2 regions of the uncultured Rossellomorea sp. genome follow, and region 1 is predicted to be linked to the other one. Evidence: a T-box and tRNA genes for the amino acid it is inferred to sense, from the RefSeq annotation. Region 1 holds a T-box; the other holds one or more tRNA genes.
What was found. A T-box is a leader RNA that pairs with one kind of tRNA and senses whether it is charged. The one in region 1 lies ahead of Q1B03_RS04890 (valine--tRNA ligase), so its partner is inferred to be a tRNA-Val.
Positions count from the first base shown of each region.

Region 1 (9,716 bases):
AACAGTCGCTTGTTTCTCTAAATAATCTTTTTCTTTTGCTTTTTCCTCATCTACTACTTTCTGAGGGGCTTTGCTTACAAATTTCTCATTGTTCAGCTTACCTTGAACACGGGAAACTTCCTTCGTCCATTTCTCCAACTCTTTTTGCAGGCGGGCAATTTCCTCTTCGATGTTGATCAGCCCTTCTAATGGAAGGAATAAGTCCACACCTGTAACGACTGCGGTCATCGCTTTTTCCGGTGTATCTAGATTTGTACCCATTTCAAGCTTCTCCGGGTTACAGAATTTTTCGATATACGCTTTGTTCTTCTCGATGATTGTTAGCGTATGTGCATCTTTCGCCTTTAGCATCAAGTTGATTTGCTTGCTCATCGGCGTGTTAACCTCAGCACGGACATTACGTACAGCACGAATGATATCAACGAGCAGCTTCATCTCTTCTGCTGCCGCTTGGTCTGTAAGTTCTTCTTGAACCGTCGGCCATGCAGCCACCGTAATGGATTCGCCTTGATGCGGCAAGTTCTGCCATATTTCCTCGGTAATAAACGGCATGAATGGGTGTAGAAGTCTCATTGTGTTGTCCAGGACATGAGCCAGAATCGAACGGGTCGTTTTCTTAGCTGCTTCGTCCTCGCCATATAAAGGCAATTTAGCCATTTCAATATACCAATCACAGAAGTCATCCCAGATAAAGTTGTAAAGAACACGACCAACTTCACCAAACTCGTAACGATCCGCTAAACGTGTTACGGTTTCAATCGTTTCATTTAATCGGGTAAGGATCCATTTGTCAGCAACAGATTTTTCACCTGATAAATCAATTTCGTCATAGGTCATACCGTCCATATTCATAAGGGCGAAGCGTGATGCGTTCCAGATCTTATTCGCAAAGTTCCAAACAGATTCTACTTTCTCAAAGGAGAAGCGTAAATCCTGACCCGGTGAGCTGCCTGTAGATAGGAAGTAGCGTAGGGAATCTGCTCCATACTTTTCGATGACATCCATTGGATCTACACCGTTTCCTAATGACTTACTCATCTTACGCCCATCTGCATCCCGAACCAGTCCGTGAATCAGTACGTCTTTAAATGGACGTTCTCCCGTGAACTCCAGTCCCTGGAAGATCATGCGAGATACCCAGAATCCGATAATGTCATATCCCGTCACAAGTGTGTTGGTTGGGTAGTACCGTTTAAAGTCCTCTGCATTCAGATCTGGCCAGCCCATTGTTGAAAACGGCCATAGAGCAGAACTGAACCATGTATCCAGTACATCCTCTTCCTGTGTCCAGTTTTCAATATCTTCCGGTGCTTCATTGTTTACATAGATTTCGCCCGTTTCTTTATGATACCAGGCAGGGATGCGGTGTCCCCACCAAAGCTGACGGGAAATACACCAGTCACGCGTGTTTTCCATCCAGCGCAGGTATGACGTTTCAAAGCGATCAGGTACAAAGTTGACCTTGTTTTCATCCTGCTGAAGTTTTACCGCTTCTTCTGCCAGAGGATCCATTTTAACGAACCATTGAGTAGAAAGATATGGCTCAACGACTGCTCCACTTCTTTCTGAGTGGCCAACTGAATGCATATGCTCTTCAATCTTGAACAGAACGCCGGCTTCTTGAAGGTCTTTCACGATTTCCTTACGACATTGGAATCGATCCATCCCTTGGTATTTATCCGCCTTTTCATTCATGGTTCCATCTTCATTCATTACAAGAATACGTTCTAAATTGTGACGATTACCGATTTCGAAGTCATTCGGATCGTGTGCAGGCGTAATTTTCACTGCTCCGGAACCAAATTCCATATCAACGTAATCATCTCCTACAATCGGAATTTCACGTCCCACGATTGGAAGGGTAACTGTTTTACCGATTAGATGCTTGTAGCGATCATCTTCCGGGTGTACTGCAACTGCCGTATCACCAAGCATGGTTTCAGGGCGGGTTGTGGCAATTTCAATATGACCACTTCCATCAGCCAACGGATATTTCATATGATAGAATGCGCCTTGTACATCCTGATGAATAACCTCAATGTCTGAAAGGGCGGTTTTCGTTGCCGGGTCCCAGTTGATGATGTATTCACCACGGTAAATCAGGCCTTTATTATAAAGGTCGACAAATACCTTTTGTACAGCTTCCGATAAACCTTCATCCAACGTGAAACGTTCTCGGCTATAATCTAAGCCTAATCCAACTTTAGACCATTGCTGACGGATATGCTCGGCATATTCTTCTTTCCACTTCCACGTTTCTTCTACGAACTTTTCACGGCCCAAGTCATAGCGTGAAATACCCTGATTACGAAGTTTTTCATCCACTTTCGCTTGTGTTGCAATTCCTGCATGGTCCATACCTGGCAGCCATAATACATCGTAACCCTGCATTCGCTTCATTCTGGTCAGGATATCTTGCAGGGTTGTGTCCCAAGCATGACCAAGATGAAGTTTCCCCGTTACGTTCGGCGGAGGGATGACGATGGTGTAAGGCTCTTTCTCCTTATCGTTTGTCGCTTCGAAGTACTTCCCTTCGAGCCACCATTTGTAGCGTCCCTGCTCAATGGCATTCGGATCATATTTCGTCGGCATTGCTAATTGCTGATCTTGAGTTTCCATTTGTTTTCCTCCTATATTAGTGCGAATAAGTACACTTTTCTAAAAAAATAAAAAAATCCCCCGTCCTATGAAAAGGACGAAGGATTCCATTCGCGGTACCACCTTTTTTCTCAGGAGAAATAAACCTCCTGAACTCTCGACGATTATAACGGCTTTTAACCGGCTTCTACTACTGAAATTCATAGAAACAGCTCTCCAGGCGACCTTCCATTGTCTTAACGTAGAAAATCTCTCACCAAACGATTTTCCTCTCTGAAAGTAAGGGCCAATGTACTCTTCCTGTTCATTGCTTTTAAGGCATTATTTATTTACTAATTATAGTATAGGAAAAGATAAACTTTCGTCAATCATTATCGCCAATTTTTAATAAAAATATTCATTTCGCCTACTCAGGCACCATTCTATCCTGTATTCATAAGATAAAGTAGTGAATATACCCAGGAGAGTGAGTGGAAGAATATGAAAAAAATCAATCAATATACCATGCAGAAATGGATGGGAAACGCCCGGTTAATATGTAAGCAATTCATCATCCCCTTTACGATCTTTCAAGGGGTCCGGACCATTTTGCTCCCAACCACTTTTGATGTCCTTCTTTTAACTCTGTTTATCGGTATAGGCCTTGCCATTTATTTCGATTGGATTTAATGGACTGACGAGATGTGGACTTCGCCAGTCCTTTTTTTATTCTGCTTCAGCCGCCTGCTCCTGTTTCTTTTTTTCCATTTCATCTAAACGCATGACAACGTATTCTGTATTTTTCAGCAGCCAGTAGTGTCGTTGCAATTTTTTGAGGGATTTACGTTCATTCCGCTTATCCTTCGGTGTATGAAAATACTTTTCCACCACTGCAATGACAGAGCTTGGATAAGCTAAATAACTCATGAACAGGAGCCGCTCTTCATTACGTACAGTAAAATGCAGAAAATAAGTGGTAAGCCACTCGACACATTCCTCGTAATACTTAGGATAGGTTTTCAACGTTCTCGACAAAAACGGCAAGAGATCATGAAATGGAGAAGCCATCCTTGAGTTCTCAAAGTTATGGAAATACCCCAACCCTCTTTCATCGAATAGAAAGTGCTCCGTCGAAACCTTTCCGTGGGTGATGACGGTCCTAACCTTTTCCAGCTCCTTCGTCTCTTCATACCACTCATCAAGCATCTTGCGTGAAAATTTCAACGCTTGAGTGGCATCCTTGTAATACATGCAGAAATGCAATTGAAAAGGAGACATATACGTTGTTTTTTCACATGCCTCAACATACTCATCGAGAAACTGTTGTTCTTTATCCCACCTGGATGTCAACTGCTCGTAATGAGATTCTCTCTCTTCTTTATCAATCTTTACTTCTTGAGACGAAAGAGTATGCAATCTTGCCAATTCCCGGAACATTTTCTGATGCTTTTCAAATTGATCTTCCCTTTCCAGGTTCAACAGCCAGGGCATCACATAGTATAACTCCCCTTCATTCCACACCGCATAACGCCCATCCAAAGTCGGGTAGATCGGAACAATGCGGTTATATCCCCTTTGAAACAATAGTTGCACATTCCGGACAAAGTCAACTCCAGTCTGGGCCGGGATCTGCTTAACAGCCAGAGTGCCTTTATTGGAAAACACTTTGGAAATCTTCCCGTAGCTCTCAACAAAATGGGGTTCTACGCCATAAGGTTGTAAGACATGCTTTAATCCATCAAGCGTTTGTACCATTCCTCTCACCTTCTAAGATTACTTTTCTAAAAAAAACGGACTAACTCCAATGAATTTGGTGTCAGCCCCATTCTTTCCTCTATATGTCCATTACGCTATTCTTATGTCTTAAGCGGGAACGACTTTACCCATATTCCTCTACCCTTTGAAGACATACTCGCTTTTCGGGATATAAAGAACCTGCCCTACATAGACGTCTTGATTGGCTTCAAGTTGATTGACCCTTAATAGCTGCGGAATGGTCAAATCATACTTTTCTGCAATATAGTCCAGGGTCTCACCCTCTTGAACAATGCATACCCGTAATGTTGCGCCCTTTTCCTCATCTTTTCTTGCAAAGAAATCGGTTAATGAAATGCTTTCATATTTCTTTTTACCTTTTGTCTTTTTCTTTTCTTCCGGTTCTTCCCCGCTTTCTTCCATCTCCGCTTCTACAGCTGATGAGGACGACTCTTCTTCTTCGGCTTCCTGCTGCTTGTATTTAGGAGGCGGCGTGTAGGCGGCCTTTGGTTCAGACGGCTGCTCTTCTGATGACTCACTTAGTTCATGCTGAGGCAACTCAAACACGTTTTCTTTCCTGAAATAATTTTCCTCATAGGAATGAGTTGGCTGAGCACCGTATTGAATCTGTACGGGTATCTCATCCTCCTCTTCAGATGGTGGTGTCCGTCCTTCCAGATTAAACGGCTGGTACTCGTCGTCTTCAGAATCCTCTTCTTCCTCCTGCTCTTCAACGTTCGCCGTTAATTCTTCGACGTCGTAGTTCTCATACTCGTATACTTCTTCTCTTTCTTCTTGCTCTTCTTCTGTTTCTACTTCTTCCTCCGCTGTATCTTCTTCTACTTCGGCAACTGCACTAGAACGGTAAAGCGGCTCGTATTCTTCCTCTCTGCTAAATTCAGCTTCAAGGGGAGTGTGCGTCTGCTGTTCACCATAAATCCCTGTAATCGTTAAATCGGCATTCAATTTTAAACAAGCATTCTCAGGAACCATGTAATCGAATGACTCAACGAATACGTCGATATCGCCCAGATTGGCAATTCTATTTTTCGGAATCGTCACATCGACAGGGAAACGGTGGACAAATTCATACTCACCTTTTTCCCTCTTTTCCACTATTTGTACAAACTTACCACCTGCTTCAAACTCATCCTCTTCTTCGTCCCTAGGTGAAGTTGGTAAATATTCACCGGAAAGATCAAGGCTTCCCCTGATAAGTACGTACTGCTCTTGCTCTTGTATCGTTATATGAGGATCTAAGGAGATAGATAGCAATTCTTCAACTTCCTGTCCTTTTTTAAACCAAATTGATTCTTCCAAGGAAAATCGCAAACACGATTGTTGTTCTTGTGACAAAAGAAATTCCTCCTTTCAGGTTCCAAACAAAGAAATAGTAAACAATGCCATTATCACTTTATGAAACGAAAAGGAGGATTATGATAGGAAAACGAATATAAATAGCCGATCCCTAAAAAGGATCGGCTATCATCACTACTTCTTACTAATCTTTTCAAACGCTTTTTCCGCTGCTTCAAGGGTCTTTTCAATATCTTCATCTGTATGAGCTGTCGATAAGAATAGTCCTTCGAATTGGGAAGGTGGCAAGAATACACCTTCGTGTGCCATTTCACGGTAGTAATCAGCAAACATATCAAGATCAGACGACTTGGCACCTTCGTAGTTGGTTACTTCTTCATTCGTAAAGAAGATCCCGATCATGGAGCCTGCACGATTGATTCTGTGAGGGATGTTGTGCTTTTCTGCCGCTTTCTTTAAGCCTTCTTCCAGCAGGTCTGCTTTGCGGGCAAACTCTGTGTACGTTTCAGGAGTCAGCTGGCTCAGGGTTTCATATCCAGCTGTCATCGCCAATGGATTTCCGGATAGAGTTCCAGCTTGATAAATCGGACCGCTTGGAGCGATTCTCTCCATGATTTCAGCCTTACCGCCATATGCACCTACCGGCAGACCTCCACCAATCACTTTACCTAAGCAAGTTAAGTCGGGTGTTACGTTATAGTAGCCTTGGGCACATCCGTATCCGACACGGAACCCGGTCATGACTTCATCAAATATTAACAGTGAACCATGATTCTCCGTGACTTCACGCAGGCCTTCCAGGAAGCCTGGCTGAGGTGGAACGACCCCCATATTACCGGCAACAGGTTCTACGATCACACCGGCAATATCATCACCAAATTGTTCAAAGGCATAGCGGATGCTTTCTAAATCATTGTAAGGCACCGTAATCGTGTTCTTTGCCACGCCTTCAGGTACACCAGGGCTGTCAGGCAGGCCAAGAGTCGCCACACCGGATCCTGCTTTGATTAATAAAGAGTCACCATGACCGTGGTAGCAGCCTTCAAACTTGATGATTTTATTGCGGCCTGTGTATCCGCGAGCCAGACGAAGGGCACTCATCGTCGCTTCCGTACCAGAAGACACCATACGTACGACTTCGATACTTGGTACTCTTTCAATTACAAGCTGGGCTAGCTTGTTTTCGATTTCAGTCGGGGCACCGAAACTTGTCCCGTTTTCCGCTACTTTTTTAATGGACTCCACCACGCGGTCATTGCTGTGACCAAGAATGAGTGGTCCCCAGGATAGAACATAGTCAATGTATTCATTTCCATCAATATCGTAAATTTTAGATCCTTTTCCTTTTTCCATGAATATGGGATCCATCTTAACTGATTTGAATGCGCGAACGGGACTATTCACTCCGCCGGGCATTAGCTTTACTGCTTCTTTGAACGCTTGCTTCGATTTCTCATATGAACGCAATATCGGTTCCTCCTTTAGTGATCTTTCAGTCATCCTTACAGGAACTTTCCACCAATTAGGATAACCAATTCGCTACATCTTTTGCGAAATACGTAATGATGAGGTCTGCACCCGCACGTTTCATGCTAGTCAGCTTTTCCATTACGATTTCCTGTTCGTTTACCCAGCCGTTTTGAGCCGCCGCTTTCACCATGCTGTACTCTCCACTAACATTATAAGCGACAACCGGCGCATTAAAACGGTCTTTCACTTCCCGCATGATATCTAAATAGGAAAGGGCAGGTTTGACAATTAAGAAGTCTGCGCCTTCTTCAATATCGGACTGTGCTTCTCTTAACGCTTCCAGGCGATTGGCAGGATCCATCTGATACGTTCTGCGATCTCCGAATTGCGGAGTTGAGTGTGCGGCATCACGGAATGGACCATAGAAGCTTGAGGAGTACTTAACGGCATATGACATGATCGGCACATCATGATAGCCGGCCTCGTCCAATCCGTGGCGGATCGCTGCAACGAATCCATCCATCATATTGGAAGGGGCAATGATATCAGCACCCGCTTCAGCCTGGCTGACAGCCGTTTTTGCTAATAGATCAAGCGTAGGATCGTTCAGTACTTTTCCATCTTTGACGATTCCACAATGTCCGTGGCTCGTATATTGACATAAACATGTATCGGCAATGACGACAAGCTCAGGATAATGTTCCTTCACAAACCGGGTTGCCCGTTGTACGATCCCGTGGTCATGATACGCTTGTGTTCCTACCTCATCTTTTTCAGCTGGCACACCGAAAAGAATAATGGATTTTATACCCAGGGAAACCACTTCATCCATCTCTGCTTTTAAGTTATCAAGGGAAATATGATAAACTCCTGGCATGGAAGGAACGACATTCTTAATGTTTTCCCCTTCCACTATAAACAATGGATAGATTAAATCTTCTTTTCTTAGATGAGTTTCTCTTACCAACGCACGCATATGATCTGATTGACGCAGGCGACGATGACGGTTAAAATGCAGATCTTTCATATGTAAACCTCCTAAGTAGATAAAGCTTTATTTTGATGATCTATTTGCTATAAATTCTTTCATCTCGTTTACCATTTCATTTACAGTATAAATGCTTGGACAGATTTTTACATGTAATCCGTACTTTTCAGCCGTATTTTTTGTAATGGGACCAATGCACGCAATGGGAATGTCCCTGATCTCATCATGCAAAGTGTACTGATTGACCACCTTCATAAAATGATGGACCGTCGATGAGCTGGTAAACGTAATGATATCTGGATCCTCTTCTTTAATGATATCCTTCAACTGCCCGATGCTCCCTTTTGGAAGGACAGTTTCATAGACAATCCATTCCTCACAGGATACTCCTGCAGAGGTTAACACTGAAGCAATGACGTTTCGTGCCAAGTTCCCTTTTGGAATCAGGACGTCCCCTGACGGCTTCACTTTCGAAATGAATTCTTCTGCAAAGTCATCCCCTGTAAAATGTTCTGGCACAAAGGAAACAGGGATTCCATATTTCTTGCAATATTGTTCTGTCTTACTTCCGACTGCAGCAAACTTTCCGGAAAATGAAGATAAATCGAGCCGTAATCGATTCAATGCTTGAAGAAAGAATCTCACTCCATTTGTGCTGGTGAAAATAATCCATTCATACGTATGTATTGTTGAGTGAAGATTAACTTCCCACTTATCTTCATGAGGTTGAAAATGAAGGAGAGGTACCACAACCGGGACCCCTCCCTCTTTTTCTATGAGGGCGGCCGTTTCACTGGATCCCTCACTGCCACGAGTAATCAAAACCTTTATATTTTCTAAAGGCCCTTTACCCTTCATTATTGATCAAGCTCCTCTTTCACCTGATCGATGAGGGCTTTGGCACCCAGGTCTGTTAAGCTTTCAGCCACTTTTTCCCCTACTTGTTCAGGATCTTGTCCCACCATGTATTCTTTATAAATCGTTTTCCCATCAGGTGAAGCTACAAGCCCTGTTAAGGCTATGTCCCCATTGTCTTTCAGCTCAGCAAATCCTGCAATCGGCACCTGACATCCCCCTTCCATTTTGTGAAGGAACGCTCTTTCAGCCGTAACAGTCTTTGTGGTCTCAACACAAGCAAACTTCTGAAGAAGTTCAAGCACCTCAGAATCATCTTCCCTGCATTCAATGGATAACGCACCTTGACCAACTGCAGGCAGGCAAAGGTCGGGATCAAGGAATTCCGTTACAACATCCGATGTCCAACCCATACGGGATAATCCTGCTGCTGCAAGGATTATCGCGTCGTAGTCCTCATTTTTAAGCTTCGTTAAGCGCGTATCGATATTCCCGCGGATCCATTTGATTTCAAGATCTGGACGAACGGATAAGATCTGTGCCCCTCTGCGCAGACTACTCGTTCCTACGATTGCTCCTCCCGGTAAATCTTTTAGAGCCACATGATTTTTACTGATGAACGCATCACGGTGATCCTCGCGAAGCGGTATACATCCGATGGTCAGTCCTTCGGGTAAGACCGCAGGCATATCTTTCATACTGTGAACGGCCATATCGATTTCTTTATCCAGCATCGCTTGTTCAATTTCTTTTA
Region 1 is NZ_CANKZT010000001.1:913,946-923,661, forward strand. Features, by position in the region: gene Q1B03_RS04890 (valine--tRNA ligase) at 1-2,619, opposite strand, end outside; T-box leader at 2,689-2,915, opposite strand; gene Q1B03_RS04895 (hypothetical protein) at 3,079-3,267, shown strand; gene ysxE (spore coat protein YsxE) at 3,304-4,332, opposite strand; gene spoVID (stage VI sporulation protein D) at 4,471-5,688, opposite strand; gene hemL (glutamate-1-semialdehyde 2,1-aminomutase) at 5,824-7,116, opposite strand; gene hemB (porphobilinogen synthase) at 7,172-8,146, opposite strand; gene Q1B03_RS04920 (uroporphyrinogen-III synthase) at 8,174-8,965, opposite strand; gene hemC (hydroxymethylbilane synthase) at 8,965-9,716, opposite strand, start outside.

Region 2 (9,716 bases), on a different contig from region 1:
ACTTTGGTCAATTGTTGCTACAATCGTGATTAGTGCGATTCGAAAAGAGACAAGGATTGGCTTTAAAGATGCAGTCGACGCACTAGTAGATGGTGCTCGGACTGCTCTTTCCGTAGCTGTAGCGACTGCTGCTGCAGGGATGATTGTCGGGGTAGTGACGAAAACCGGATTAGGCCTTACACTTGCGAATGGTTTGGTTGACCTTGCTGCAGACTTAACAAATTCAACAGAAGGTAAATTAATCCTGACATTGGTGTTTACGATGATTGCATCGATTGTGTTGGGAATGGGATCACCAACAACGGCCAACTATGTAATCACGTCCACAATCGCGGCACCTGCGATCATCCTGTTAGGTGCACCTGAGTTAGCGGCTCATTTATTTGTCTTTTACTTTGGTATCATCGCAGATATCACGCCACCAGTGGCTCTTGCAGCATTTGCCGCCGCAGGGGTATCAGGAGGGGAGCCGATACGGACCGGGGTCAATTCTGCCAAATTAGCGATTGCCGCCTTTATCATTCCGTATATGTTCGTACTGTCTCCTGAGTTGCTTATGATTGATACAACAATCCCTGAATTATTATGGGTTGTATTTACCGCCATTACGGGAATGATGGCCATTGGTGCAGGTATGATTGGATATTGGTACCGAAGAGTGTATATTATAGAACGTTTTCTTTGTGTAGCAGCTGGATTAATGCTGATCTATCCAGAGGGCATGACAGATATCTTAGGATTAATCCTGTTCGGTGTAATGTTGGCTTTACAATTCTTCATTAAAAGGGAAGACAAAACACCAACGAAAGCAACAGCATAAACAAACGTGAGGCTGGCCCTTTATAGGGTCAGCCTCTTGTATTTTAGTTACCAACTAGGATATAGTTCGTTTCTCATAACAAAGAAGGGGATAAGCGGCCAAAATATCATGTAGTCTGAATCGGCGAAACGCTTCTCGTAAAAAGCAATAGGCCAGAATAATGTCCCCATCGATTTTTTTTACTATGATTTTTCTTTTCGTACAAATGGACTCAGGATTCATATAGATTATTTCAATGGGGCGTTGGTCCATGAATGAGCGATGTAATACCGTATACATTTTTGAACTCCTCTCCTGGAAGTATACTCATAGTATATGCGAACGAATGTTCTTCTATACATGGATTCCCAGAAGAAAAATGTATAGAACAAAAAAATGATTGACATTTTTCCCATTATGACTATAATTTAATATATACCTTCCATTGCGACTTGTTAGCTCAGTGGGAGAGCACTTCCTTGACAGGGAAGGGGTCGTGGGTTCGAATCCCTCACAGGTCATACATAAAGAAAGCCTGCACCTTATTTAAGGTGCAGGCTTTCTTCTTTTATATGTAGATCAGTCTTTTATAAAGAACTCTCAGAGTTAAAGGTCAGCGCCGAGGAAAGCGAGCTTCCTGCAGCGGAAATCAACTACCACAAATATTGTGAAAAGAGGCAAGTAAAAAGGACTCTGTTGGAATTCACGTAAGAGTCCTTGCCAAAATCATATTATGATATGATCAATTCTTTTAATTGACTTCTAATTCTTCCTCAAAATAAAACGTGCCGGGATGTTCTTTTACGATATATGAGTATCGCTTCATGTTTTTAACGTATTGCCATTTCAATATTGTCACTGTTTCGCCAGTTTCCTTTATCGTAACCATTGCGCCATTACTAAACCGATTTTTTGTGGATTTCATTGGGCACTCCCTTTCATATTCTCTTATTATACCACAGGTTACCCTGCATTTTAGACTCCCATTAGTGATAAATCTTGATAAAAATATTGTTAGCGCTTTAAAGGGCATAAGGGCAGTATTCATTAGTCATACCAAGAAACCCTTTGATGGGGGAAGTTTGTCTCAAGAGGTCTGACTTTCAAAACTTCTCCTTGAAGAACTTGCTTATTTGTTTCATTACTGTTATTCTATAGAAGAATTATTTTTGTCCGGTATACGAGGGAAGAACAAGATTTGGTTTTCACCTGATATCGCAAGAATAGTAATACATTGTGTGTAACGCACTTTAGGAGGCAACAAACATGGAAAATGGTAAAGTAAAATGGTTTAACGCAGAAAAAGGTTTCGGATTCATCGAAGTAGAAGGTGGAGACGACGTATTCGTACACTTCTCAGCGATCCAAGGTGAAGGTTTCAAATCTCTTGACGAAGGTCAAGAAGTATCTTTCGACGTAGAACAAGGTGCTCGTGGACCACAAGCAGCTAACGTACGTAAAGCATAATCTAACTTTACAACTCCAAAAACAGACTCATTCGTGAGTCTGTTTTTTTATGGAGATATTTAAATGACCCGGGCTAAATAAAAGAACCGATGCACGTCAGTCGGGTATGCCCCAATGAAACCGGACACTTGTAAAAACAGCTTCCTTCACATTTCCTGCTATTTATTTTCCTAAATCTTTCTTTGTCATTTCACTGCGAATATTGAGTTCTTTCGAGAATTCAGTATCGCTTTTTTTGTTGTTTGGGTATTTATTTTTTCGTTCACGATTATCATTTTTATTAGTCATCGTTGTTTCCTCCTAAATTGTTAATGGTTGTTTCATTCTTATTCTTTACAAGTGATATTTCGTTATCCTTGGTAAGTAAGGGAAGGGGTTTTGAGTAGACAGAATTTTAAAAACATTATATCTTTTTTCTCCATACAACGCTAAAATTATAATATATGCTTTACATGAGTGGAGGGATTGATAGTGGAAATGAAAGAAATAGTCGCCTTAGTGACAGGTGGTGCATCCGGACTGGGGGAAGCTACAGTAAGAAGGATCATTGAGGAAGGTGGTAAGGCGTATATACTGGATCTCAATGAAGAGAGAGCAACTGCCTTGAAAGAGGAGTATGGAGAATCCATTGGATTTTATAAAACAGACGTTACAAAGGAAGATCAGGTGTTAAAAGCCTTGAAAGGGTCGATAAAGGCTTTTGGCGGTTTTAATACAGTAGTGAATTGTGCAGGGATTGCTCCACCAGGGAAAGTGGTTGGAAGAAAAGGGATTCACTCTCTTGATCGCTTTTCCAAGGTAATTGAGATTAACTTAATTGGTACGTTCAATGTGATTCGTTTGGCTGCAGAGAGGATGATGGGAAATACTCCAAACGAGCATGGGGAAAGAGGAGTTATCGTCAATACAGCTTCAGTTGCGGCATTTGACGGGCAAATCGGTCAGGCTGCTTATAGTGCATCAAAGGGGGGAGTGGTCGGGATGACACTTCCGATTGCCAGGGAGCTTGCAAGGGATGGTATCAGAGTCATGACGATTGCGCCAGGGTTATTTCATACCCCGATGTTTGACACTCTGCCGGATGAAGCAAGAAATTCGCTTGGGAAAATGGTGCCCTTTCCCCCAAGGCTCGGTTACCCTTCTGAATATGCTCAATTAGTGAAGAGTATACTCGAAAATCCAATGCTGAACGGTGAAACGATCCGATTGGACGGGGCGATTAGAATGCAGCCTAAGTAACCATTTGAAACTATGGGGAAATGTAAACCACTAAGTGAATGCATGTTCATTCATTTTCATGTAAATGAAAACGCTTAATAAAGGGCATCCCGTATGAAAAGAGGTCGAGTAAGTATGAAACATCCTTATTTAACGGAGGATCATAGCATATTCAGGCAGGCACTTCGAAAATTTTTACTTAAAGAAGCTTATCCTTTTTATGATGATTGGGAGAAAAACAGAATGGTGCCCAGGTCGTTTTGGGTGAAAATGGGAGAAAAAGGGTTTCTTTGTCCCGACGTTGACGAAGAGTACGGTGGAAGCGGAGTGGATTGGGGATTTTCCGTCATTATCAATGAAGAATTGGAACGGGTGGGTTCTGGTCTGATCGGGATAGGATTGCACAGTGACATTGTAGTCCCGTATATATCTGAATATGGAAGTGAGGAACAGAAAAAAAAGTGGCTTCCTGAATGCACGAGTGGAAACATGATAACCGCCATTGCCATGACAGAACCTGGTACAGGATCTGATTTAGCCGGGATTAAAACGACGGCTAAGCTTGAGGGGGACCACTATATTGTGAATGGTCAAAAGACCTTCATCACAAATGGTATACAGGGGGATTTAGTGATTGTGGCATGTAAAACAGATACCACTATCAGTCCGCCTCACAAGGGTATTAGTTTGTTGGCTATCGAAAGGGATGCACCCGGATTCTCCAGGGGAAGGAAGCTTGAGAAAGTTGGTTTGCACTGTCAAGATACAGCCGAGCTGATCTTTGAGGATTGCAAGGTGCCGAAAGATAATTTGATTGGGGAAGAGGGCAAAGGATTTCAATATCTGATGAATAAGCTCCAGCAAGAACGTCTTATCGTAGCGATTGCTGCTCAGACTGCTTCAGAAGAAATGTTCTCTCTTACGATGGATTATGTGAAAAGCCGTCAAGCGTTCGGAAGGGCAATTGGTGAATTTCAGAATACACAATTTAAGATAGCGGAAATGGCGACGGATATTGAGATGGGCAGGGTATTCCTCGATGGTTTGATCGCCGAACATATGGATGGGAAAGATGTCGTGACGAAGGTTTCCATGGCCAAATATAAATTGACTGAAATGGCAAGGCAAATCGCGACTGAATGCATGCAGCTTCATGGTGGATACGGCTACATGGAAGAGTATCAAATTGCGAGAAGATACAGGGATATTCCTGTTGCCAGTATTTATGCAGGGACAAATGAGATCATGAAAGTGATCATAGCGAAGAATCTTGGATTATAGAAAGGAAGAGCAGGATGAGAGAGGTTGTTATCGTAGAAGGAATACGATCTGCGGTTGGCAGACGAAAGGGTTCGTTGAAAGATATGAGGCCCGATGATTTAGCTGGGGAAGTGCTGAATGGGTTAGTGAAGAGAGCCGGGATTGACCCTGGGCTTATCGATGATGTCATATTAGGCTGTGTTACTCAATCAGGTGAGCAGGCTGGTGATATTGCCAGGGTGGCTGCATTGATTGCCGGTTTTCCAATCGAAGTGCCTGGTACGACAATCGACCGACAATGCGGCTCGAGCCAGCAGGCTGTCCATTTTGCGTCACAAGCCATTCTTTCCGGCGACATGGATATCGTGATCGCTGGCGGGGTGGAGAATATGTCAAGAACGCCAATCGGTTCAAACTATCAGGGTGCTCCCTTTAGTGAAAAACTTAGAGGTCAACACGAAATCATCCACCAGGGTTTATCTGCAGAACGGATTGCTGAAGAGTACGGATTCAGTCGTGAAGAGCTTGATCAGTTCGCATTTTTAAGTCATCAAAAGGCGTTAAAAGCTCAAGAGGCTGGTTATTTCGACCGGGAAATATATGAGTTGACGGTTAACCTTCCGGATGGAACTGTAATTCCGTTTTCTAAAGACGAAGGACCAAGAAAGGAAACGTCGATGGATGTGCTTTCAAATTTAAAACCTGCATTTAAAGAAGATGGTATCATTCATGCAGGTAATGCAAGTCAAATTAGTGATGGGGCTGCCGCACTTCTTTTAATGACTCGTGAGAAAGCTGAAGAATTAGGGTTGAAGGCAAGATTTAAGGTTCATACCCGCGTGGTGGTCGGGTCTGATCCTACCCTCATGTTAACCGGACCTATACCTGCAACGAAGAAAGCCCTGGAGAAAGCAGGATTGTCATTGGCGGAAATAGATATATTCGAAGTGAATGAAGCATTCGCACCTGTTGCCCTTGCCTGGTTAAAAGAGATAGGAGCCGACCCTTCCAAACTGAATCCAAACGGGGGGGCGATCGCCCTGGGGCATCCATTAGGCGCCAGCGGAGCACGCATCATGGTAAGCATGATGTATGAGCTGGAGCGTTCTGGAGGAAGATACGGCCTTCAAACGATGTGTGAAGGCCATGGGATGGCAAATGCAACAATCATTGAAAGACTGGAAGTTTAAGCTCAAGAAAGTCGGTTTTCCCTGTCACAATCTTTGTGCCACCCGTGTTATAGTTAAGAAGTGGTAAAAGATCATAGGCAAATGGGTGAGACAAGATGAAACAACTGTATGAAAAAATCATTGAATTCAGGGATGAACGAAACTGGGATGCCAATCACAACGAAAAGGATTTGGCCATTTCCATTTCACTAGAGGCAAATGAACTCCTGGAGAATTTCCAATGGAAAACAAGCCGGGAAGCAGTGGAAACGACACATCAAAATATTAAAGAAGAAATGGCTGATGTCCTGATTTATTTAGTCCAACTGGCTGATAAAATGGATATCGACTTAGAAGAAGAGGTGTATAAAAAGCTTGAAAAGAATGCCCTGAAGTATCCGAAGTAATGATGAGGGACGGACCTTAAGTAAAGGTACGTCCCTTTACTTCTTACTATATTTTCTTAATGGAAATCGCGTCACGCATTTTTAGCAAAGAGTCTTTCGACAGTTCTTTTCTTTTCATCATGGTGTTGACGTAGAGGGCATCCACAATACTGAGCTGACTGATTCTTGAAGCAAGTGCTTCAGATCGATATTCGGTTTCTTGAGATACTGTAAAAAGAGGAATGTCGACCCCGTTGCTCAAAGGGGATTTGGCCAAGTGAGTAATGGCAATGGTCGTTACCCGATTCTTCTTCGCTACGTCCAACACTTCCAATAGATCTTTGTTCGATCCAGAATGAGAGATAAATACAATCACATCTTCTTCTGTTAATTGAGAAGCTGAGATAAGCTGCATATGAGAATCATTGTAAGCCGTAGTGGTCATCCCGGTTCTAAGGAACTTATGATGAGCATCCATGGCAACAAAGCCAGATCCACCCGTTCCGTAAAATTCAATTCTTCTGGCACTCAGCATCCCTTGAACGGCTTTCGTGAACATTCCCTCGTCCAGCATACGGGAAGAATCCTCAAGGGTCCTAATATTAGAACGGAACACTTTTTGGGCAATAACTCCTTCAGAGTCCTCCTCATTGATCGTTTCATGAATATCTTTAATTGGCGTTACAAGGTCAGAAGCCAGGGAAATTTTCATAGCCTGGTAGCCCTTAAAGCCTAATCGCTTACAGAATCGGAAGACTGTAGCGTCTGCAACCCCCAGGTCCTCTGCTACACCACTAATGGTAGAGTGGATAATTTTTTCAGGATTAGCAATAATAAAATCTGCAATCATCTTTTCTTTTTCACTGAATTGTGAGTAATGGGAACGGATTCGTGGCAAGCAATGCTGTACATTATCATCGGTATTCATGAATAACCTCCTTATACATTAGATACTGATGAAAATAATTTTAACCTAAATAACAAAATAAAAAAATATTATTTCATAAAAATCCACCACGGGAAATTTATTTCGTATTATAATATATACGGTGAAAATATATTTACTCGATTTGAAAGGAATGATCAATAGATGACAAAACAACAAATAGGGGTTGCCGGTGTTGGAGTGATGGGAAAGAGTTTGGCCTTAAACTTCGAAAGCAGAGGCTATTCAGTTTCTATATATGATGTATCTGATGAGAAGGTTAGAGAAGTCCTTGAAGAGCATACAGGGAAGAAAATGGTCGGAACTCACGATGTAAAAGAATTCGTCCAGTCATTAGAAACACCAAGAAAAATATTAATCATGGTTCCGGCCGGTAACATCACCGATAAAGCCATTGAATCTTTACTTCCTCACTTAGATGAAGGGGATATACTGATTGATGGAGGAAATACATACTTTGAAGACACGATTCGCCGAAATAAGGAGCTGGGTGAGAAAGGGATCAACTTCATTGGAGCAGGAGTTTCCGGCGGTGAAGAGGGGGCTTTATACGGTCCTGCTATTATGCCTAGCGGTCAGAAGGAAGCTTATGACTTAATCGAGCCTTTCTTAACAGCGATTGCTGCAAAGGTTAAAGGCGACGCGTGCAGTACATATATCGGTCCTGACGGATCTGGCCATTATGTGAAAATGGTCCATAATGGAATTGAGTACAGTGATATGCAGCTTATTTGTGAAGCGTATTATCTCATGAAAAATGTCTTAGGTTTAAATGCAACAGAGCTGCATGAGATATTCAAAGAATGGAACGCGGGGGAGCTGGACAGCTACCTGATTGAAATCACGGCGGATATCTTTACCAAGGTGGATGAAGAAACAGGAAAGCCCCTTGTTGAAGTGATCCTGGATACAGCAGGACAAAAAGGTACTGGGAAATGGACGAGTATTTCTGCACTGGAATTAGGTGTACCATTATCAATCATTACTGAGTCTGTGTTTGCCCGTTTCATCTCTGCCATGAAGGAAGAACGTGTGAAAGCAAGCAAGATTTTAAAAGGGCCGAAGAATAAAACGTTCTCCGGTAACAAAGAAGAGTTTATCGAAATGATTCGTAAAGCTCTCTATTTAAGCAAAATTTGTTCCTATGCACAAGGTTTCGCCCAGCTTCAATCTGCTTCGGATGAGTATAACTGGAACCTGAAGCCCGGCGAGATTTCCATGATTTTCAGAGGTGGATGCATCATTCGTGCAGGCTTCCTGGAAGAAATCAAGAAAGCCTATGATCGTGAACCGGGATTAACGAATTTACTTCTTGATCCATATTTCAAGGAAATCGTAGAAAACTATCAGGAGGAAGCGAGAGAAGTGGTGGCTACAGCCATTAAATTAGGTATCCCTGTACCAGGTCTAGCGAGTGCTTTAGCATATTATGACAGCTATCGCTCAGAGTCACTCCCTGCCAACCTCCTTCAAGCCCAACGTGATTATTTTGGAGCCCATACGTATCAGCGAGTGGATAAGGAAGGAACATTCCATACGGATTGGTTATCTAAATAAGAAGAGTGCCCTGTGGGAATCCCACAGGGCTTTTGATTAACGTATTATTCTTTGCTTGATGAGTCATCTTTCGTATGATGTTTATTTTTCTCGTCCCGCTGCTCTTTTTTTAAGTCATCGAGGGGAATTGGGTCCACATTCTGCTCACTTTCATGCTGATCAAGAATGCCGTCATGATCTTTATTGATTTGTTCTGGATTGTCATTGGCTCTCTTTGTCATTATCTTTCATCCTCCCTTAATGAGTCGTTGTTGTACAATACCCTTCTTGATGAGAGGAAAACATCGGGGAGGAATAGAACATAAGAAAGCCACCTATCTATACAGGTGGCTTTCTACAATGGTGCTTTAGATTTTTACATCGACTTTAGCATTTTTCTTTAAATCTTCTACGTGTTGAACAAGCTTTTCTTGTTTTTTCTGTTGTTCTAACTGAGTCTTGATCTGAGGTTTAACTTCTTCAAATTTTGGTGCATCCTTTGATTCACCCTGACCTTGCTGACTTGCGTACTGATCGTAAAACTTCTTCATTTCCTCTTCAGAGACTTCTTCTACTTTGATTTCTTTCTCAACGTAGTTTGTGTATTTGATGTTTTCAGCGATTTGAGTTTTTAACTCATCCATCGTGAATCCGGCTTTTTTCATTGCATCTTCAAACTTCTTTTCATCACCGTACTGCTTTTTAACTTCTTCCAGTTGTTTATTGATTTCATCTTCTGATGCCTTATATCCTTTTTCATCGGCTTGCTGCATAAGGAGTGTTTGTCCAACCAGACTATCAATAGTTTGTTCTTTTATCTTCTTTGCTGCCTCTTTACTTGTCGGGTCTTGACCCATTTGTTGATACTGCATTTGTGATTGAGTCAATACGTTGTTGAAATCTTCACCTTTAATTTTTTCATCGTTTACAATGGC
Region 2 is NZ_CANKZT010000002.1:304,713-314,428, forward strand. Features, by position in the region: gene Q1B03_RS08480 (TRAP transporter permease) at 1-820, shown strand, start outside; tRNA gene Q1B03_RS08485 (tRNA-Val) at 1,249-1,320, shown strand; gene Q1B03_RS08490 (cold-shock protein) at 2,066-2,266, shown strand; gene Q1B03_RS08495 (hypothetical protein) at 2,429-2,554, opposite strand; gene Q1B03_RS08500 (3-hydroxyacyl-CoA dehydrogenase) at 2,738-3,505, shown strand; gene Q1B03_RS08505 (acyl-CoA dehydrogenase family protein) at 3,620-4,765, shown strand; gene Q1B03_RS08510 (thiolase family protein) at 4,780-5,934, shown strand; gene Q1B03_RS08515 (nucleotide pyrophosphohydrolase) at 6,030-6,320, shown strand; gene Q1B03_RS08520 (MurR/RpiR family transcriptional regulator) at 6,367-7,227, opposite strand; gene gndA (NADP-dependent phosphogluconate dehydrogenase) at 7,390-8,802, shown strand; gene Q1B03_RS08530 (hypothetical protein) at 8,847-9,023, opposite strand; gene Q1B03_RS08535 (SurA N-terminal domain-containing protein) at 9,150-9,716, opposite strand, start outside.
Region 2: it encodes a tRNA-Val, which carries the amino acid that the T-box ahead of Q1B03_RS04890 (valine--tRNA ligase) is inferred to sense. The anticodon was not compared.